One region of the Psychrobacillus sp. PGGUH221 genome, then DNA from elsewhere that is predicted to be linked to it. Evidence: riboswitches for the same ligand, from Rfam matches in the RefSeq annotation. Region 1 holds a riboswitch; each other region holds the start of a gene.
The links. Region 1 has a riboswitch for S-adenosylmethionine ahead of metK (methionine adenosyltransferase). Riboswitches for the same ligand answer to the same signal wherever they lie in the genome.
Positions count from the first base shown of each region.

Region 2: linked by a shared signal. The riboswitch ahead of PGC35_RS15500 (methionine ABC transporter ATP-binding protein) and the one ahead of metK (methionine adenosyltransferase) in region 1 are both predicted to bind S-adenosylmethionine.
Region 3: linked by a shared signal. The riboswitch ahead of mtnK (S-methyl-5-thioribose kinase) and the one ahead of metK (methionine adenosyltransferase) in region 1 are both predicted to bind S-adenosylmethionine.

Region 1 is NZ_JAQMHQ010000007.1:15,591-23,057, reverse strand. Features, by position in the region: gene PGC35_RS12685 (type III polyketide synthase) at 1-551, shown strand, start outside; gene PGC35_RS12680 (isoprenylcysteine carboxyl methyltransferase family protein) at 556-1,101, shown strand; gene PGC35_RS12675 (NAD-dependent malic enzyme) at 1,121-2,443, opposite strand; gene PGC35_RS12670 (alpha/beta hydrolase) at 2,632-3,489, opposite strand; gene PGC35_RS12665 (gamma carbonic anhydrase) at 3,536-4,048, shown strand; gene metK (methionine adenosyltransferase) at 4,109-5,305, opposite strand; SAM riboswitch class I at 5,512-5,626, opposite strand; gene pckA (phosphoenolpyruvate carboxykinase (ATP)) at 5,822-7,408, shown strand.
Region 2 is NZ_JAQMHQ010000009.1:49,897-57,363, reverse strand. Features, by position in the region: gene PGC35_RS15520 (arsenate reductase family protein) at 282-644, shown strand; gene gcvH (glycine cleavage system protein GcvH) at 717-1,097, shown strand; gene PGC35_RS15510 (toprim domain-containing protein) at 1,175-1,525, shown strand; gene PGC35_RS15505 (thioredoxin family protein) at 1,530-1,856, shown strand; SAM riboswitch class I at 1,894-2,000, shown strand; gene PGC35_RS15500 (methionine ABC transporter ATP-binding protein) at 2,106-3,131, shown strand; gene PGC35_RS15495 (methionine ABC transporter permease) at 3,124-3,792, shown strand; gene PGC35_RS15490 (MetQ/NlpA family ABC transporter substrate-binding protein) at 3,857-4,666, shown strand; gene PGC35_RS15485 (YuzK family famiily protein) at 4,916-5,089, shown strand; gene sufC (Fe-S cluster assembly ATPase SufC) at 5,387-6,166, shown strand; gene sufD (Fe-S cluster assembly protein SufD) at 6,185-7,467, shown strand, end outside.
Region 3 is NZ_JAQMHQ010000010.1:100,059-107,525, reverse strand. Features, by position in the region: gene PGC35_RS17195 (sugar ABC transporter substrate-binding protein) at 590-1,669, opposite strand; gene mtnA (S-methyl-5-thioribose-1-phosphate isomerase) at 1,666-2,721, opposite strand; gene mtnK (S-methyl-5-thioribose kinase) at 2,718-3,908, opposite strand; SAM riboswitch class I at 3,983-4,137, opposite strand; SAM riboswitch class I at 4,305-4,408, shown strand; gene mtnW (2,3-diketo-5-methylthiopentyl-1-phosphate enolase) at 4,525-5,739, shown strand; gene PGC35_RS17175 (2-hydroxy-3-keto-5-methylthiopentenyl-1-phosphate phosphatase) at 5,745-6,410, shown strand; gene PGC35_RS17170 (methylthioribulose 1-phosphate dehydratase) at 6,407-7,018, shown strand; gene PGC35_RS17165 (1,2-dihydroxy-3-keto-5-methylthiopentene dioxygenase) at 7,040-7,467, shown strand, end outside.

The DNA of each region.
Region 1 (7,467 bases):
TTCAGCCTAATGATTATTCTAAAAGTAATCTAATAGGTGCTTCTCTTTTTGCTGACGGGGCTGCTTGTGTATTAGTTTGTGGTGATGAAGTATTATTGAACACGCAGAAACGAGTACCTTCTATTATATATACTGCCTCTAAGTGGATGCCTGATTCCGAAAATGTAATGGGATGGGATATTAAAAATAATGGATTACATGTTGTTTTCTCAAAGAGTATACCTTCTATCATTTCAAGCTGGCTCGGTCCATTCATTCATGAATTTATGGAGGAACAACAAATTTCAGTAGACCAGCTTAAGAACTTTGTTGCTCATCCTGGTGGAAAAAAGGTATTGCATGCATACGAGGAAACACTTCAACTCGAGGAAAATCAAACAGCTATTTCACGTGATGTATTAAAAAAACACGGTAACATGTCTTCTCCTACTGTGCTTTATGTCTTAGAGCAATTTATGTTAAAAGATCATCATAAGGATGAAATGGGATTATTAGTAGCTCTTGGACCTGGTTTTTGTGGGGAAGCAGTCTTACTAAATTGGAGTGATTAACAACATGCTGTTATTTTACATTATTATTTCACTAGTAATCATTCAAAGAATAACGGAAGTATTTATAGCTAAACAAAATGAAAAAAAAATGCTTGCACAAGGTGCATATGAAGTAGGTGCTGCTCATTATCCATATATGGTAGCTCTTCACGTCAGCTTTTTTGTTAGCTTGATTGCAGAAGTTCTAATTTTTGAGCGAGGCATTTCTCCTCTATTCCCTTTATTTCTTCTAATTTTTTTATTTGTACAAGGTTTACGTATTTGGTGTTTAACAACTTTAGGTACTTTTTGGAATACGAAAATCATTATTTTGCCTGGAGCACGTGTTGTTTCTAAGGGTCCATATCTTTTTATCAAACATCCAAATTATGTGGTTGTGTGTATTGAAATTGTACTACTACCACTAATGTTTCAAGCTTATATGACCGCTCTTTGTTTTACTCTTCTAAATCTTGCTATGCTATCCGTTCGAATACCTTTGGAAGAAAAAGCTTTAAGTGAAGCTACTAATTATAATGAAGAATTTAAAAAGAAGATTTCAGCGTCTTAAACTGAAATCTTCTTTTTATTTATCTATTCATTTCATTATTTGCTGCTTCTTCTACTGCTCTAGCCACTAAATGATGCACCATAGGATCTAGAGGGTTTGGTATTAACTCACCAGGTTTAGTATGGCTCACAATAGCTTGTGCTGCTGCAATTAACATCGTGTATGTAATTTCCTTTGCACCTGCATCTAAAGCTCCTTTAAATATCCCTGGGAAGCCAATAACATTATTAACTGAGCGTCCGTCTGCTGCGAAGGCTGCTCCTGCTGCTATTGCAGCAGATGGCAAGATCTCTGGATTTGGATTAGATAGAGCTAAAATTATTTGACCCTTTCTTACCATTTCTGGCTTAATCAACCCTGAAACTCCAGTAGTTGCAATGATTATATCACAAGTCTCCATCATCTCTTCTAATGAAGCAATCGTTTGTCCACCATAATTAACCAATCGATTTTGAGCTTCTTCTTGTCGATCTAAACCATACACTTCTTCTACACCATAAGCCATTAGCATACGACAGATAGCCAACCCTGCAGCACCTAGTCCAACTTGACCAATTACCGCAGTTTTAGGATCAACTCCTGTTGCTTTGCATGAAGATAATATTGCAGCAAGTGCCACAACAGCAGTACCATGCTGATCATCATGCATTACTGGAATAGGTAGTTCCGCTTTAAGACGTTCTTCTATTTCGAAGCAATGAGGAGAACCAATATCTTCTAGTAATATTGCTCCAAATCCTTGATGTATATGCTTTACAGTTTCAACGATTTCATCTGGATCACTTGTATTTAATAGAATAGGTATTCCACTTAAACCAACAAACTGATCTAATAACACGGCTTTCCCTTCCATTACAGGCATCCCGGCTACTGAACCAATATTACCTAGACCTAAGATAGCTGTACCATCCGTAACGATAGCTACAGAGCTTCCAATGGATGTAAAATAATTTGCTTTCTCTGGATTATGTACAATTTCCATACAAACACTCGCTACACCAGGTGTATAAATTCTTTGTAAATCTCCTAATGATCGTACATCCAGCTGACTCTTCATCGCGATTTTTCCGCCTTCATGAGCTTTCAGTACATCATCAGTAACAGCATGTATCTTAACGCCATTTCCAATGGCTTCAATATTAGAAATAACTTGTTGCAGTTGTTCTTCCGATTTAAAAGTGATAGAAATATCACGAACAGTTGTTAAAGCACCGCTCTTTAACGTCGTAATATCACCAATATCTCCTTCTGCCATTCCAATTGCAGTTGCTACTTTTGCAAAATTACCCGGTCTAGAAGATGTTTCAACAATGAAGTTTCGTATAATATGTTGGTTTTGCATGTAAATTCTCCTTACTTTCTCTCATTCAATCATAAATTATAACATAAATATCTTTTATTCGTAATAAATATACGAAAGGTTTCATTGATTAGTATATTCCTTTGTAATAGCATCTCAACCAATTTTATATTACACTTCTAAACCCTAAAAATTCTCATTATATTACTGTTAAATTGAATTATTTATAGTCATACAATATAACCAATGGATCTTAGAACATTATTTATAAAGGCATGAGAATACTCAAAAATCTCTTCCCTTTCAGGTTCTTGATGCAAATCATGAAAGCAATTTTTCCATGACTTATATTGATACTCAGATAGGTCTTGCTTTTTAAACCACGCTGCAGTAGATGTGATATCTGCAATCTTATCTCTTTCAGCAGTCATTAGTAATACCGGAACATTCGGTACTGATTCCGTTGATTGTAAAATACTTTTCATAAGTAATTGGAGTTCTATGTACCAATCATTCGAGACGATTGTATGGTAAGTAGCATCATCAATAAATTGTTGATAAATATCATAGTTTCTCGTTAATTCCTTAAGCTGAATATCATGGTTAATCTTTTGTTGTACTGGTAATTTTGCCAGTGCATTTGTCCATTTAGATGGCTGTTTCTTTAATTGCAACCAAGGAGACGTTAAAATGACACCAGCATATTCTATTTGTAATTTGTGTAGCACTTTAATAAGCAGGGTTGCTCCAAGTCCATGGCCAAGAATAAAAATTGGTAAATTATAAGTAACGGCTACTTGTAAAGCAAGCGTTATATATTCTTTATATTGTTCAAAAGATTCATTATGTATTTTTTTTCCTCTTGTCTGTTCACCATGTCCTGGTAAGTCTCCCATTACAATATGACAGTTAGAACTTCTAAACTTTTCAATTAACCAAGCATATCTTCTATGATGTTCATATGCACTATGAACAATGACAATTACTGCTTTAGGTTTTTCTTCTGCTTCCCATTTCCACATGAACATCACCTCTTGTTTTGTTTTGTACCGAATGTCTACTTCAATTATTTGATTATTTTTCTTCATTTGATAACATTAATTATATTCTATTTACATAAGGAGCGTGAGCATATTGATTTATCCATTTAAAGGCAAATATCCAACAATAGATGAATCTGCATTTATTGCTGATTATGTCACAATTACAGGCGATGTGACAATCGGACAAGAGTCTACAATTTGGTTTAATACGGTAATCAGAGGGGACGTTGCTCCTACGATTATTGGACGAAGAGTGAGTATCCAAGATTTATGTTGTTTGCATCAAAGTCCTAATAACCCTCTTGTTATTGAAGATGAAGTGACAATTGGACACCAAGTAACGTTACATAGCTGTACTATTCGAAAAGGTGCGTTGATTGGAATGGGCTCTATTATTTTGGATGGAGCTGAGATCGGTGAAGGTGCATTTATCGGTGCTGGAAGTTTAGTAACCCAAGGTAAGAAAATTCCCCCTAATTCACTTGCCATAGGTAGTCCTGCAAAAGTTGTTCGGGAGCTGTCTAAGGAAGACAAAGAAGATGTGCAACGTATTATTCGTGAATACGTAGAAAAAGGACAGTATTATAAATCACTTCAAAAATAAAACTTATTTTCTTTAAAAAAGAGGCTATCCTATAACAGGAAGCCTCTTCTTTATTATTTGTTATAAACCAGCTTTTTGTCTTAACAAATCTGCTTTATCTGTTCTTTCCCATGGTGCATCAATGTCAGTACGACCAAAATGTCCATAAGCAGCTGTTTGCTTGTAAATAGGACGACGAAGGTCTAGCATTTTAATAATACCAGCTGGACGAAGGTCAAACAATTCACGAATATGTGAAACTAATTTTGCCTCTTCTACTTTTCCAGTACCAAATGTGTCTACTGCGATTGATACAGGTTGTGCTACACCAATTGCATAGGCAAGTTGTACTTCACAACGATCTGCAAGTCCTGCTGCAACAATATTTTTTGCAACGTAACGAGCAGCATATGCTGCAGAACGGTCTACTTTTGTTGGATCTTTACCAGAGAACGCACCGCCTCCATGACGAGCATATCCACCGTAAGTATCTACAATAATTTTACGACCTGTTAAACCTGCATCCCCTTGTGGTCCACCAATTACGAAACGACCAGTTGGGTTAATGAAATATTTAGTATTTTCATCAATTAAATTAGCAGGAACAATTGGATTGATAACTACTTCTTTTAAATCTTTTTGAATTTGTTCTAACGTTACTTCTGGGTGATGCTGAGTCGAAATAACAATTGTATCTATATGAACAGGATTGTTATTTTCATCATACTCCACAGTTACTTGTGTTTTACCATCTGGACGTAAATAGTCTAAAGTTTCGTCTTTACGAACGTCTGCTAAACGACGAGCCAACTGATGAGCTAAACTAATTGGAAGTGGCATAAGTTCAGGTGTTTCATTACATGCGTAACCAAACATTAAACCTTGGTCTCCTGCTCCAATTGCTTCAATATCAGAATCTGTCATAGATCCTTCACGTGCCTCTAAAGCTTGGTCAACCCCTTGAGCAATATCAGCTGATTGCTCATCAATAGAAGTTAATACTGCTGAAGTTTCAGAGTCAAAACCATATTTTGCGCGAGTGTAGCCGATTTCTTTAATAGTTGAACGTACAACTTTTGGAATATCAACATAAGTGGATGTTGTGATTTCCCCTGCAACTAATACTAACCCTGTAGTCACTGTTGTTTCACAAGCAACACGTGCGTTTGGATCTTCCGTAAGAATTGCATCTAGAATTGCATCTGAAATTTGATCACAAATTTTATCTGGATGCCCTTCTGTAACTGATTCAGATGTAAATAATCTGCGTTGTGTCATAGAATATTCCTCCTATATCCTGCGAGATCTCTCTCAAGAATTGATACGGTACTCATTCCCATGTCAAGCCATTTCAAATCAAATAGATTAAACTTGAAGCCGTTTCGGACTTGGCACACAAGGATAAAGGGCGATGTTATAAAAAAAACCTCTCACTCACGTTTGATTACATGAGGAAAGGCTATTAATATCATAAGCACCTTTCACTCTTATCAATCAAGGAATCTCACCTTGTCTCAGGTTGGGCACCTTTGCAATAGAAAAAATTACAGGTTGCCGGGTTTCATAGGGCCTGACCCCTCCACCAGCTCGGGATAAGAGTATCCGTTCAATTTACCATCATACGTAAGTTGTAACGAGAAGTCAATATTTATTTGTTGACAATTTATTCACAAACAAAAAATAATCAATCCATTAGTATAGACTATTAAGCTAAATGTGTTATACTAATTCACATATGAATGCTATATCCCTTTATTTTTTTAGGGAAAACAATAAAAAGGATGGTATACCAATATGAATTCAATCGATACTGTGAGTGAACTGAACGAATTGTTAGCTGGAGAGAATGTACACATTCAGTTATCAGTGCCGCAACTTGTGGAAAAAGCAACATCAAGAGGTGAGGCTGTTTTAACATCTACAGGAGCAGTGAAAGCAGAAACAGGTAAATATACAGGTCGTTCTCCACAAGATAAGTACATTGTAGATGAACCTATATCAAGAGACAAAATCGATTGGGGTCCTGTAAACCAACCAATTTCTTCTGAAATTTTCGAGTCACTCTATAAAAAAGTAACAGACTACCTTGCAACACAAGATGAACTATTTGTGTTCAAAGGATTTGCAGGTGCGGATAAGGATTCACGCTTAGGAATTCAAGTAATAAATGAATATGCATGGCACAATCTATTTGCCCATCAGTTATTCATTCGTCCTTCAGAAGAAGAACTGACAACCCATAAAGCAGATTTCACAATTGTCAGTGCGCCTAACTTTAAAGCAAATCCAGCAGTGGACGGTACAAAATCAGAAACATTTATTATCGTTTCAATGGAAAAACGCATTGTATTAATCGGTGGTACTGAATATGCTGGAGAAATGAAAAAATCTATATTCTCTATTATGAACTATTTGCTGCCAGAAGCAAACATTTTACCTATGCACTGTTCTGCAAACGTTGGTGAAGATGGTGATGTAGCATTATTCTTTGGTCTTTCAGGAACAGGAAAAACAACACTTTCTGCAGACGCAGGACGTAAATTAATCGGTGATGACGAACACGGTTGGTCTGATAATGGAGTATTTAACATTGAAGGTGGATGCTACGCTAAATGTATCGACCTAACTCGTGAAAATGAGCCTCAAATTTTTGACGCGATTACATTTGGAACGGTTTTAGAAAACGTCGTAGTAGATGCTGAAACACGTATCGCTAATTATGCTGATAATTCTTTAACTGAGAATACACGTGCTGCATACCCAATCCAAAATATTGAAAATATAGTAGACCCATCTGTAGCTGGTCACCCAAATACAATTATTTTCTTAACTGCTGATGCTTTCGGCGTATTGCCTCCAATCAGTAAATTAACGAAAGAACAAGCAATGTACCACTTCCTAAGTGGATTCACGTCTAAATTAGCAGGTACTGAGCGTGGAATAACTTCTCCACAACCAGCTTTCTCAACTTGCTTCGGTTCTCCATTCCTACCATTGCATGCAACTGTTTATGCTGAAATGCTTGGGAAGAAAATCGATGAACACGGTGCACAAGTATTTTTAGTAAACACTGGCTGGACTGGTGGAGAATACGGTGTTGGAAGCCGTATGAAGCTTTCTTACACACGTACAATGGTTCGTGCTGCAATTGAAGGTAAGCTAAATGAAGTAGAAACAGAAACTGACGCAGTATTTGGCTTATCAATTCCTACACAAGTAGAAGGTGTTCCTTCTGAAGTATTAGTACCACGTAATGCTTGGGAAGATAAAGCTGCATACGACCAAAAAGCTAGCGAGCTTGCTCAAGCGTTCCGTGAAAACTTTAAAAAGTTTGGAACTGTATCAGAAGATATCACGCTAAAAGGTGGACCTTTAGCATAATAAAAAATGCAAAGCTGCTTAATGTAGTTTTCCAAAGAATAAAGAGGATGTCCCATTCA
Region 2 (7,467 bases), on a different contig from region 1:
TGAGACTCCGCATAAGGATGTGGGAGTGAGTGAAACGAACGACTCATCCTGCGGTGGCTCATGCGTAGCGTGCGGCAAGCGCACGTCCGAGTGGTTGGCATTACACTTGATGAACAGATTTTTTCTGTTTAGTTGAAAATACTGAAGCTTTAGTTAGAAAAAACATTAGTTTAGTTGGAAAAACTCAAACTTTAGTTGTAAAACTCGATTCTTTTCGTTACACAAGAATATTGCTTTTGTGCAATAGTATTGTATATGATAAGAAGAAAAAGGTGATTTTAATGACGATTCAATTTTTTGGTTATCCCAAATGTAGCACTTGTAGAAAGGCAAGTAAGTGGCTGAAAGATCATCAAGTGGAATTTGAGGATAATCATATAGTGGAAAACCCACCATCAAAAGAAATGATAAAAGAGATTTTAGTAAATACAAATACAGATATAAAGAAGCTCTTTAATACAAGTGGTACTAAATATCGAGAAATGAAATTGAAGGACAAGCTTCCAAATATGACAGAAAAAGAACAAATCGAAACGCTCGTTTCAGATGGAATGCTTATTAAGCGACCAATTGTATATGATGGAGAGCATTTGACGCTAGGTTTTAAAGAAGAAGAGTTTGAACATATTTGGAAAAGCGTATAAAGTTGCTTGTTTTTACAATTGAAATGTGTGAATATTATAGAGGAATGTATATTTTTTTGAGAGGGGTATAACATGAGCACACCTAAAGAATTAAAATACTCAGAAGAGCATGAATGGGTAAAAACAGAAGACGGAAAAGTACGTATTGGAATTACACATTTTGCACAATCAGAACTTGGGGATATCGTGTTTGTCGAGCTTCCACAAGTAGGAGACGATATTAAAGCTGGAGATCCTTTCGGAAGTGTAGAATCAGTTAAAACTGTTTCTGAACTGTATGCTCCAATCAGCGGTAAAGTAGTAGAAGTAAACGCTGATTTAGAAGACAGCCCTGAATATGTAAACGAATCTCCGTATGAAAATGCATGGATGATCGTAGTTGAGCCTTCTGATGTAGCAGAAGTGGATGCACTATTATCTGCAGAACAATACGAAGAGTTAATTCAAGAATAATGGATTTAAAAAGGCGCCGGTTATTTACTGGCGCTTTTTCATATACTAGTATATATAATGTGCTGGGAGAGAAGCTAATGGCTAAGGTATTTAGTGAAAAAGTAATTCTTGTAGAAGGTAGATCAGATAAACTGAAACTTTTAACCATTCTTGCTGAAGCAACTGAAATTGTTTGTACGAATGGCACTATTTCTAATGTTAAATTAGAAGAAATCTTAAGTCCTTTAGAAGAATTGCCCATATATGCTTTTTTAGACTCCGATAAATCAGGAGAACAAATACGATCAGTAGTTAGAAAAGTATATCCAGAAGCAATTCATCTATATACGAATCCTGTATATGGTGAAGTTGCAAATACCCCGCTTGATGTTTTGGCTTCTATCTTACAACGTGCTAAGATTAAGGTGAAAAAAGAATTTTTATTATAGGATGATGTTTGTGAATGAATGGTCTCGAGAGGAATGGGAGCAAGCTAAAAATGCTCCTAATCTTTCTCTTTTATATATTTACACCCCAATGTGTGGGACATGCCAAGTAGCCTCTAAAATGATGAAGGTACTTAAAGAAATTGTCCAGTTACCAGTTGGACAGGCAAATATAAATTATATGAAAGGTTTAGCGATGGATTATGAAATTGAAAGTGTGCCATGTCTTTTAATTGCAAAAGAAGGAATTGTTTATAAAAAGGTTTATGCTTTCCAATCAATTCCTTATCTTTTAGATGTTATAAAAAGTGTTGACGACACCGAATTATCATGATAGAATTCGATTTATTGATAACAATTGAATAGTGTCGCTCTTATTAAGAGAGGTGGAGGGAAGTGCCCGATGAAACCCAGCAACCGTCATGTAAATGAAATGGTGCCAAATCACTCAAAGCGTAAATGCTTTGGAAAATGAGAGAATGGATGACTGTTATTTTGAATGATAACATACACCCCTTCTGCTCTTTTGCAGAAGGGGTTTTTTGATAGTAATAGTACTATCTATACAGGAGGGAAGATTTACGTGATTAGCTTAAAAGATATTTCGAAAAAATTTAGTACGAAGCAAGGTACCATTGTAGCTGTTGATAATGTAAATCTTACAATTAAGCAAGGTGAGATTTTTGGAATTATTGGATATAGTGGTGCAGGAAAAAGTACTTTAATCAGATTGTTGAATGGATTAGAAAAGCCGACTTCAGGGCAAATTGTTGTAAATAATAAAGAAATTACATCAATTTCAGAAGGTAAGCTTCGACAAGTTAGACAAAAAGTAAGCATGATTTTTCAGCATTTCAATCTTTTGTGGTCAAGAACTGTTGCAGAAAACATAGCTTTTCCTTTGGAAATCGCAGGAGTACCTAAAGAACAAAGAGCTACTCGTGTAAAAGAATTGATTGAGTTAGTAGGTTTAGAAGGCCGAGGAGATTATTATCCTTCTCAATTATCCGGTGGCCAAAAGCAACGGGTAGGAATTGCTCGAGCATTAGCAAATCGCCCAGAAGTGTTGCTTTGTGATGAAGCTACATCTGCACTTGACCCAGAAACAACGGATTCCATATTAGATTTACTGATTAGTATTAACGAAAGATTAGGTTTGACCATTGTACTAATTACACATGAAATGCAGGTTATTCAAAAGATTTGTAATCGAGTAGCAGTAATGGAGAACGGACATGTGGTAGAGGAAGGGGACGTGCTGGAAGTTTTCCAAAATCCCCAACAGCCCATAACAAAGAGATTTGTTACGCAAGTTTCTGAAAATAATCAATCTCAGCAGACGATTCAAAATTTACAAGAACTATATCCAAATGGCAAACTCATCAAGCTGGTTTTTGTTGGAGACCAAACGGAACAGCCAATTCTATCTAGACTCATTAAACAATTTGATTTGGAATTAAATATTGTTCAAGGGAATATTACACATACGAAAAGTGGAGCTTATGGAACATTGATTCTTCAGATTGACGGTGATGCATCGGCAATTGATAAAGCAATTCTATTTATTCACGAACAAAAAGTACACACAGAGGTGATCAACAATGATTAATACTTTATTTCCAAATGTTGATTGGCCAAAAATGTGGGAAGCGACAATGGAAACTCTTTATATGACTGCAGTTTCTACTTTATTAACATTTGTATTTGGTCTTGCACTAGGATTACTTTTGTTTTTAACAAGTCCGCATCAAGCATGGGCCAATAAACTAACAAATTGGTTAACGGGAGCATTTACTAATATCTTTCGTTCGATACCATTTATTATTTTAATCATATTGCTTATTCCATTTACGAAATTACTTTTAGGTACTATTCGTGGACCAAATGCTGCGTTTCCAGCTCTTGTTATTGGAGCTGCTCCATTTTATGCACGAATGGTTTTAATTGGATTAAGAGAAATAGATAAAGGTGTACTTGAAGCAGCTAAATCGATGGGTGCTAAAACTTCTACTATTATATGGAAGGTTTTATTACCAGAATCGATGCCAGCATTAGTCTCTGGTATAACAGTTACTTGTATATCACTAGTTGGATATACAGCAATGGCGGGAATTATTGGTGCTGGCGGCTTAGGTACGTTAGCATTCTTAGATGGGTTTCAACGCAGTAGAGAAGATGTAACGCTTGTTGCAACCATTTTAATACTCATTGTAGTATTTATTATTCAATGGATTGGCGATGCGATTACAACAAAGATAGACAAGAGATAATTGGTGTTAACGAGATAACTCGATCACATATAAAATAGGGGAAATAGAGAAGGAGAGAATTTATATGAAAAAGTTTTTAGCAGGAGCATTATTATCCGTTAGTGCATTAACACTGGCTGCTTGCGGTGGAGAAGAAGAAAGCAGCAAATTAGTAGTAGGAGCTTCAAACGTTCCTCACGCTGAGATTTTAGAACAAGCTAAACCAATATTAGAAGAACAAGGTATTGAACTTACTATTGAAACTTACCAAGACTATGTTTTACCAAACCAAGATTTAGAATCAGGAGATTTGGATGCTAACTATTTCCAACATATCCCCTACTTTGAATCACAAAAAGAAGAATTTGGATACGATTTTGAAAATGCCGGTGGAATCCATATTGAGCCAATCGGTTTATATTCTAAAAAATATGGCTCTATTGAAGAATTACCAGAAGGTGCAACGATCTTAATGAGTAATTCTGTTGCAGACCATGGTCGTGTTTTAGCAATGTTAGAGGCTCAAGGTTTAATCAAATTAGCTGAAGGTGTTGATAAAACAGCAGCTGAATTAACGGATATTGTAGAGAATCCAAAAAATCTTGAATTTGACGCTAACTATGAAGCTGCATTATTAGTGCAACTGTATGAAAATGAAGAAGGCGATGCAGTACTAATCAATTCAAACTATGCATTAGACGCTGGACTTAACCCAATGGAAGATTCTATTGCTATTGAAGACTCTGAATCACCATATGTAAACATCATTGCAGTTAAAGCTGGCGATGAAGATAAAAAAGAAATCAAAGCTCTAGTAGACGTTTTACACTCTAAAGAAATCCAAGATTTCATCGTTGAAGAGTGGGGCGGATCTGTAGTTCCAGTAAAAAAATAATTTAGAACGTAGCAGGCACTTTAAGTGTCTGCTTTTTTATTGTAGAGAAATTATTTGTAAATATGAAAAGTTATTTCTGACCGGATAGAAGGGTTTTGTGACCGTATAAATCCTTGTGATGGAGCACTGGCAATAATAGTAAATAAGTTTTCTGAAGAAAAAAATGTTTGAAGGTATGTTATCATGGGTATGTAAGTATTGTAAGTTTTAAAAAATCGAAAGGAATGATTCATTATCAATTTAGAAGAGTTGCCCTACACAGAACAAATGGACCACGCGTTTAGAGGAGTTCACGGTTTCGGATATACCGAATTACGAAATAGTCAGGATTTACGACTGATGGTTGAACAACGTAGACAGCGAGATCATGAGAAAAGTGTCCAACTAGTCGCGAAAATTGATGCTCAATCTTTTCGAGGTTAATAAAAGATAATAAAAATCCATGGAGAAACTTATTCTCCATGGATTTTTTGGGTTAAACACTATATTCATAGTGAAATCCATTCTCATTTGGATCAGCTTATTGAAAATTAGCAAAGAATAGTACTTTGTATGAATTTGCATAGATAAGAAAGTAAAATACAAGAAATACAATAGTTTTATAAACCTAAAGAGAAAGTATTTCAAAAGATTTGCATGGCAATAGACTTTGGGTTAAGATTAGAATGATAATAAATTAGAATGGTAAACCATTCGAAGTTACTTAATGGAGGTTATTACATGTCAACTTTAGTAATTAAGGATTTACACGTTGCTATAGACGGTAAAGAGATATTAAAGGGTGTTAATTTAACTATTAATACAAACGAAATTCACGCAGTTATGGGTCCAAACGGTACTGGTAAGTCTACTTTAGCATCTGCTATTATGGGCCATCCTAAATATGAAGTAACTTCAGGTTCAATTGAATTGGACGGGGAAGATGTATTAGAAATGGAAGTAGACGAGCGTGCTCAAGCTGGTTTGTTTTTAGCTATGCAATATCCAAGTGAAATTACTGGAGTAACTAATGCCGATTTCTTACGTTCTGCTATCAATTCACGCCGTGAAGAAGGCGATGAAATTTCATTAATGAAATTCATTCGTGAATTGGACAGCAAAATGGAATTTTTAGAAATGGATTTAGATATGGCTCAACGTTATTTAAATGAAGGATTCTCTGGTGGGGAGAAAAAACGTAATGAGATTCTTCAATTAATGATGTTAAAACCAAAATTCGCTATCTTAGATGAGATTGACTCTGGTTTAGATATCGATGCACTAAAAGTTGTTTCAAAAGGAATTAACGAGATGCGTGGAGAAGGTTTCGGAAGTCTAGTGATCACTCACTACCAACGTCTTCTTAACTACATTACTCCTGACCATGTACACGTTATGATGCAAGGTCGTGTAGTTAAATCTGGTGGTCCTGAGCTTGCACAAAAACTTGAAGCACAAGGATATGACTGGATTAAAGAAGAGTTAGGAATTGAAGACGAGACAGTTGGACAAGAAGCATAAGAAAGGGGACGAATCAGCATGACGGTTGAAACAAAATTGGCATTAACCGAGCAGGATATCCGCTCCTTTTCAGAAAGTAAACAAGAGCCAAGCTGGATGACAGATATTCGTCTAACAGCTTTTGGTGAGCTTGAATCACTTCCAATGCCAAAGCCAGATAAAACAAAAATCGATAACTGGAATTTCATTGAATTCCCTACACATACTGTAGAGAGCAATGTTTTTACTTCTTTAGATGAATTACCGGAAGAAGTGAAAGTACTTGTTAATACAGAAGAGCAAAAAAATATTTATATTCAACATAATAATACGCCAGCTTTTGTTTCTTTATCGGATGAACTAAAAGAAAAAGGTGTTATTTTAACAGATATTTTTACAGCGATCCGTGAAAATGCCGAACTAGTTCAAAAGTATTTCATGACAGATGGCGTAAAAGTAAATGAGCATAAACTCACAGCACTACATGCAGCACTTTTAAATGGTGGAGTATTCGTATACGTACCTAAAAATGTTGTGGTAGAAGAACCGATTCAAGTAATTTATTTACACGATAATAATACAGCATCTCTTTTCAACCATACGTTATTAGTTGCAGATGAAAATAGTGTTGTCACTTACGTAGAAAATTATCTATCGACTGTTGAACATACAAATGGCTTAGCTAACATTGTTTCAGAAGTTATTGCAAAGGATAATGCAAAAGTAACTTTTGGTACAGTGGATGTTCTTGCAGAAGGATTCACTACGTATGTAAACCGTCGTGGTGTCACTAGCCGTGATGCTGTTCTTGAATGGGCACTAGGTATGATGAATGATGGCGATACGATTTCCGAGAGCGTAACTCATTTAGTTGGGGATAACTCGCAAGGTCGTGTTAAAATGGTTGTTGTAGGTCGTGGGAAACAAAAACAAAACTTCACAACAAAAGTTATTCATTGGGGAAAACATTCGGATGGACATATTTTAAAACACGGTGTTATGAAAGATGAGGCATCATCTATTTTTAATGGAATTGGGAAAATTGAATATGGTGCTACAAAATCCAATGCAGTTCAAGAATCTCGTGTACTCATGTTAAGTGAAAAAGCACGTGGAGATGCCAACCCAATTCTATTGATTGACGAAGATGATGTAACAGCAGGTCACGCAGCTTCTGTTGGCCGAGTAGACCCACTTCAGTTGTACTATTTAATGAGCCGTGGTATTTCTAAACACGAAGCAGAGCGTCTAGTTATTCATGGATTCCTTGCTCCAGTAGTAAATGAATTACCTATCGAAGGCGTAAAGAAACAGCTGACGGA
Region 3 (7,467 bases), on a different contig from region 1:
TCCTTTCTTAAGGCAATATACCAGTTGAATTTTAACTAGTTGGCCTTGTTATTCCTAATGAATTGTATTTGAAGTGTTTTACGTTATAGAACAAGACACGGATGTGCGCTTGCCGCACGCTACGTATGAGCCTTCGCAGGATGAATCGCTCATACAGCTTGTAAGACGTACATCCTAGAGAATCACCGTTTCTATTGTTAATAAAATGATTGTAGGATTTGCATTTAATCTAATCATTTAACAATCAACTTTACTATCTATCAAAGAAGACTTTTGCATTCTCCCCATTTCAGTCGCATTGGTGTAGAAACACGGATGTGGCTTGCCGCTATCTGTATTAAGAACTATTTATTTTCAAACATTAATTGGATAATACTTTGACCTATCAAATAGAGTTCACTGGCATTCGCGCCTTGTCAGCCGCTTGGACGTTCTGTATGAGATGCAGGATGCGCTAGGCTCATGATGACGACCGGCCCGAATGCTTATAGAATAGCTATCTACCCTTTCATATCTTCCATACCAACAATTAGTTAAAGCTTTCTTAAAAAGAAGCTGCCCCCTTTTTAGGGCAGCTACATTTGTATCATTATTGTTTTTCTAACTCTTTCAAAGCTTCTGTGTAACCTTGTTCGCTTGCTCCCCAGCCTTCGATATATTCATGTAAGTCATTTGTCGTCACCGTTTCTTCCGGAAGCTTTTCAGCATCCACAAACACTGGTTCTAAAACAACTTTTTCTTCAGGAGTTTCACCATTTATTTTTTGATATAAATAGCGCACTTGAATACGTCCTATATCCATTGGATCCACTGCCGCTGAGGCAACCCATGGGCTACTTTCTTTTTGTATCATTTGTAAATCTTCATCACTCATATCAATGCTATAAACTTTAATATCTGTTCTTCCAGCTTGCTCAATAGCGCGTACTGCACCTTTTGCGAATTCATCCCAAGCTGCCCAAACTGCTGTGATTTCTCCTTCATTTGGGTATTGTTTTAGAATCGCTTCCATTTGCGATTGTGTGTCTAATGCTGTATTTTGTGTCGCTGCACCAAATGTTGCAATTTCTTTAATACCTGGATTTTCATTTAAGAATTGCTCGTAGGCAACTTGTCTTCTTTCCATAGGTGCAAAACCTGCTACCCAGATTTTCACTATATTTGCTTCACCATTAGCATCATTTTTTAATTTTTCTAATGTCATTTCAGCCATCTTTTGATCGCCTTGCTCTAAAACTGTGATTCCTTCTACTTCCACACCTGCATCAAAAGCGACGACTGGTATTCCTTTATCAACTGCATTTTGAACTCCTTGATTTAACGCTTCTTTTGTTCCATGATCAATCAGAATTCCATCTACACCTTGGTTTACAGCTGCATCTAGATTGGAAGCCATTTTTGCTAAATCGCCTTCCGACGTAAACACTGTTACAGTCCCACCAAATTTCTCTACTTGTTCTTTTACACCTTCAATGTATTGAGCAGAAAAAGTACCAAGATTTTGTTGCATAACCAATGCGATTTTCTTCCCTGATAGCGGATTATCGGATGCTTCTGAATCAGCAGGAGTAGTTGTTGCTTCATTTGCATCCCCTTTTGGTTGACACCCTGTTAAGATAATTCCAATTACTAATAATACGGATAAAAGCCATGCTGTTTTTGATTTCATGCGAGTTCTCCCTTTTCTATATTTATTAAACTTGGAATATTTTTTGTATATTCCGGATATATAATTCCTTTTTCAGTAATAATGGCTGTAATGTATTCACCCGGTGTAACATCGAATGCAGGATTAAATACTTTTGTATTTTTCGGAGCTACCTGTTTCCCTGCAATATGCGTTATTTCTTCCGCTGGACGTTCTTCAATCGGGATCTCTTTTCCATTCTTAATGGTCAAATCAAAAGTGGAAGAAGGAGCTGCCACATAAAAAGGGATGTCAAACACTTTTGCTAATAATGCTAAGTTAAGTGTTCCGATTTTATTTGCCGTGTCGCCGTTTTCTGCTATCCGGTCTGCCCCTACAATAATTGCTTCGATTCCTTTTGCTCCGATTGTATGTGCAGCCATGCTGTCTGTTATAAGTGTTACATCCACTCCAGATTGCTGAAGCTCCCACGCAGTTAGCCTTGATCCTTGAAATACAGGTCTAGTTTCACAAGCATAAACTTCAAACTGTTTTCCCCGCTCACTCCCAAGATGGAATGGTGCTAATGCAGTACCATATTTTGCGGTTGCAATTGAACCTGCATTACAAATGGTCATAACTTTTGTTTGACCTTCAAGCAAGGACAACGCATATTCGCCAATATTTCTACAGGATGCTTCGTCTTCTCTATGAATTTTTATAGCTTCCTCTATCAAAAGTTCCTTCGCCTCTTGTACACTTGCTACATTTTCAACAGCACTTCTTAAACGTTCTAGAGCCCAAACTAAATTTACAGCTGTTGGTCTAGATTTAGCTAAATACAAGAAATCCCTGTTGAGTTGCAGATGAAATTCCTCTAATGTATTTGCTTCATACTTTTCGGCCGCTTTAGCCAATCCATATGCAGCGGTAATACCAATTGCTGGTGCACCCCTCACCTTCAGAGTGATAATAGCATCATATACATCTTCTAAAGTATCTAGTGTTAAATACTCAACTACGTGAGGTAATTTTTGCTGATCCAAAATCCGAAATTCTTTGTCGTTCAACTCTATCGATAATGGAATACTCATTTGCGAAACCCCTCTAATAATTCAAATACTTCATCAATTGAATGGATATCTTTGCGTTTTAATATAAGTGCTTCCCCTGTTTGTAAGGTCTGCTTTTTGAATTTAATCCGTTGTTCGTCATCTTCGATACTGTCCAAATCCTTCACATGTGCTAGCCCGATTGTACGACGAATTAATTCACATCCAGCAAAGCCTAGTGTATCTCGGAAAATTTTATCCAAGACATATTCTTTATAGCCATCTGTGTCTTTATAGGAATCGACACTTTTTTTGTCCCATAATTCCGAAAATTTAGTCGAAAAGACATCCCAAGTTTGTTTGATATGGGTGACAATAACTCCCCGCTCATCCTCTTCTCTTGTAACATTTTGCACGATTAGATTTGCTAAAAACAATCCAATATCAAAGCCAATAGGTCCATAAAAAGCAAACTCTGGGTCTATTACTTTCGTTTCGGTTTCACTAGCAAAGATGCTCCCTGTATGCAAATCTCCATGTAATAATGCTTCCGCTTCTGTCATGAAGCTATTCTTTAATTTTGCAACCTCTAGCTTTAAGCGCCCGTTATTCCAAATAGTTTCTACGTCTTCTTGCAACAATGCTTCAAAGTCATTTGTTTCATAGTCAAAAAACGGATCTGTAAAAATAAGATCTTCTGTGATTTTACAAAGTTCTGGATTGGAAAACTCTGAAACTAGTTTCTTTTTTTCAAAAGGGTGTAATGCAAAATCAGATGTATGAAATAGTGTTTGAGCTAAATATTCTCCAATATCTTTTGAAAGGTTTGGATATGATTCAAGTTTAATCAACCCTTCACGTGCAATTTTTAAATGAGATAAATCCTCCATAACCGTAAGCGCAAGATCCTCATCAATTGCATATACGGTCGGAACAAGATTGGCTGCAAATTCAGCATGTTTTTTTAATGCATTTGCTTCAATCACTGCTCGTTTTAACGTTAGTGGCCAACTTTCTCCGACAACCTTTGCGTATGGTAAAGCCTGTTTAATAATAAGACTCTTATCACCGTTCAATTCCTTAATATGAAATACATAGTTAAGATTACCGTCACCTATCTCACGACACTCCAACTCTGTGTCTTGTGGGAAGAAGTTAAGTTCTTTTGCATATAAAATAGCACTTTCTTCTGTTAATGATTCATATTGTCTCTTTGTAGCTGTCGTCATTATTCTCTACCTTTCCGTTTCAAAATAAAAAGCCTCTTTCATAAGAAAGAGGCGTAGAATAAGAGATCTCTCGCCTCTTATCTTTCAGAAAGTTACCTTTCTGATGGAATTAGCACCGTGCCTTAGGAGATTTTCATCTCGGCGCAAAATGCGCCCCGTCTCACAACGGTATTACGGTCGGTTGCTGGGCTTCATCGGGCCATTACCCTCTGCCTGCTCTTGATAAGAGTGCTATTAATTAAAACGTTATACTATTTGAAAATCATCCTAGCATATTCAAAAAACACATGTCAATCATTTTTTTAAAAACAAAAAAAATTCTAATAACTATATTGACAATCTTTATATTGCATGAAATAATCATTATTAATTTGACTAACTCAATTGAATAACTTTTTCTTATTTAGAGCAGGTGGAGGGACGAGCCCTATGATACCCGGCAACCGATCCATTATGGACACGGTGCTAATTCTTGCAGTCAGTAGACTGAGAAATAAGAAGTCGTTAATTTTTTAACCTCTTCTTATTTGGAAGAGGTTTTTTTATATTTAGAAGGGGCAAAACACTGGGACATTGACTAAGTAGAAATTTGTTATATAAAGGATTGTGATAATAAATGAGTGGAATTACTACTCTCTATCAGGTTTACGGTAAACCTGGAACTTTTGAAAAAAAAGCTGAAGGAATTGCGCTCGGTTTAACAATAGGATCCTGGACTGATTTGCCGTTACTAGAGCAAGAGCAATTAAAAAAGCATAAAGGAAATGTTATATCGATAACTAAATTTGAAAATAGTCACCATCCGCTAAAACGAGATGAAATCAAAGCAGAAATTAAAATAAACTATCCTAGTGCTAATTTCTCTGCAGATTTACCTGCCATATTAACAACTGTTTTCGGCAAACTATCGCTAGACGGTGAAGTAAAGCTACTAGACTTGGAATTCTCATCAGACCTTTTAGATAATTTCCCAGGACCTAGATTCGGAATTGAAAGTATTCGTGAATTGCTAAGAGTGTATAATCGTCCACTTGTGATGAGTATTTTTAAAGGAGTAATTGGAAGAGATATCAATTACCTATCTGAACAGCTGCGTAACCAAGCTCTAGGTGGAGTAGATTTAGTAAAAGATGATGAAATTCTCTTTGAAAACCCCCTTACTCCTTTTGAAAAAAGAATTATTACAGCTAAAGAAGTACTACGTCAGGTGTATGAGGAAACTGGACATCGAACACTTTATGCAGTTAACCTCTCTGGGCGGACATCCAATTTAAAATCAAAAGCAAAAAAGGCAAAAGAACTTGGGGCTGACGCTCTATTATTTAATGTTCATGCATATGGTCTAGATGTACTTCAAGAACTTGTGGAAGATGAAGATATTCAGTTGCCATTCATGGCCCATCCAGCCTATAGTGGTGCTTTTACATCATCCTCATTTTATGGAGTTTCAACACCACTTTTACTTGGTAAATTGACTCGTTATGCAGGGGCAGATTTTTCATTATTCCCCTCACCATACGGAAGCGTCGCACTGGAGAAAACAGCTGCACTATCACTTGGGGAAGAATTGACGAAAGAAAGTGCAGTAAAACGAACTTTTCCAGTTCCTTCGGCTGGAATTCATCCTGGATTGGTTCCTTTGTTAATCGAAGACTATGGCATAGATAGCATTATAAATGCAGGTGGTGGAGTGCATGGTCATCCTACTGGCGCTACAGGAGGAGGGCTTGCCTTTAGGCAGGCCGTATCAGCAGTCCTTGATGGAATTCCGTTAGCTGAAGCAGCAAAACAGTTTCCAGAACTAAAAGCAGCATTGGAACTATGGGGGTAAGCATTATGAGTAAGCTAGTAATCTATTGTGATTTTGATGGGACCATTACAAACCAAGACAATATTATATCCATTATGAAAAAATTTGCTCCCCCAGCATACTTGCCGATCAAAGAGAATATTTTAGGGCAAAAGCAATCTATCCGAGAAGGTGTTGCTCAAATGTTCTCTCTGTTACCTGTATCTATAAAAGATCAAATTATAAGCTACTTGCTTGATCAAGCAGAGATTAGAGAAGGATTCGACGATTTTGTTTCTTATACAAGAAAGCACGATATCCCTCTCTATATTGTTAGTGGTGGAATAGATTTTTTCGTTCATCCAATGCTAGAAAAGTTTGGTCCTTTTTCAGGCGTTTATTGTAATGAATCGGACTTCTCGGGAGAAAGAATACAAATAAATTTCCCACATGTCTGCGATGATTTATGTACGAGCAAAGGTTGCGGATGCTGTAAGCCATCCATTATTCGAAAGCTCCAAGAAAAAGATTCTTTAAGTGTTGTAATTGGTGATTCTATTACTGACTTAGAAGCTGCAAAATTAGCAGATGTTGTCATAGCACGGGATTTTCTTATTGAAAAGTGCAAGGAATTGAATATTCCATATGAACCTTTCGAAAATTTTCGAGATGTCATGAATATTATTGAAACAAGGTTAGGTGTTCAAACATGATAACGCTCCGTGGTAGATGGGAAGAGTTAGCAGATATAAAAGACGAACTTGCTAAACGAGATTGGTTTATGGGAACTAGTGGAAATTTAGCAATTAAGGTGAATGATGAACCAGTAGAGTTTTTAGTTACAGCAAGCGGAAAAGATAAGAATAAGCGAACAAAAGAAGACTTTTTACATGTAAATATAAATGGAGAGCCGATAGAAGATACCATTTTAAAGCCGTCGGCAGAAACATTATTGCACTGTGCTATTTATTCTAAAACTTCTGCGGGCTGTAGTCTCCATGTTCACACGGTTGCTAATAACGTCATCTCCGAATTATACGGTGATCAGGGAAAAATAGATTTTCAAGGGCAAGAACTTATTAAAGCTTTCGATTTGTGGGAAGAAGATGCAATTCTTTCTATTCCTATCATTCCAAATCATGCCCATATTCCACTTCTCGCCGAAGAGTTTCAGACATATATAGATGGTGATAAAGGAGCTGTACTTATACGGAATCACGGTATTACTGTTTGGGGTAGGGATGGTTTCGAAGCAAAGAAGTTACTTGAAGCTTGTGAATTTTTATTTCAGTATCAGTTGACTTTACGTCAAATAAAATAAAAATAAGAGAGGAAGATTTAGATGGCTATCATTAAAATTCAAGGAACAAATGAAACAATTGAAGCACAAAATGAGGTTGCTGCATTTTTAGAGCAACAAGAAGTAATTTATGAGCATTGGGATATAGAAAAATTACCAGAGCAACTTCGTGAAAAGTATGATCTTAGCGATGCAGAAAAAGAAGAAATTTTAAATGCATTTAAAGCAGAAATAGATGATATATCAGAACGTCGTGGGTACAAAGCAGCTGATATCATTTCTTTATCTGACTCTAATCCAAACTTAGATGAACTATTAAAAAACTTTGAACGTAAACATCTTCATACAGATGATGAAGTTCGTTATATTGTTAGCGGTCACGGAGTATTTATTATTCAAGGAAAAGATGAAAATTTCTTTGAAGTCCATCTATCACCTGGAGATCTAATCTCAGTTCCGGAGAATATCAC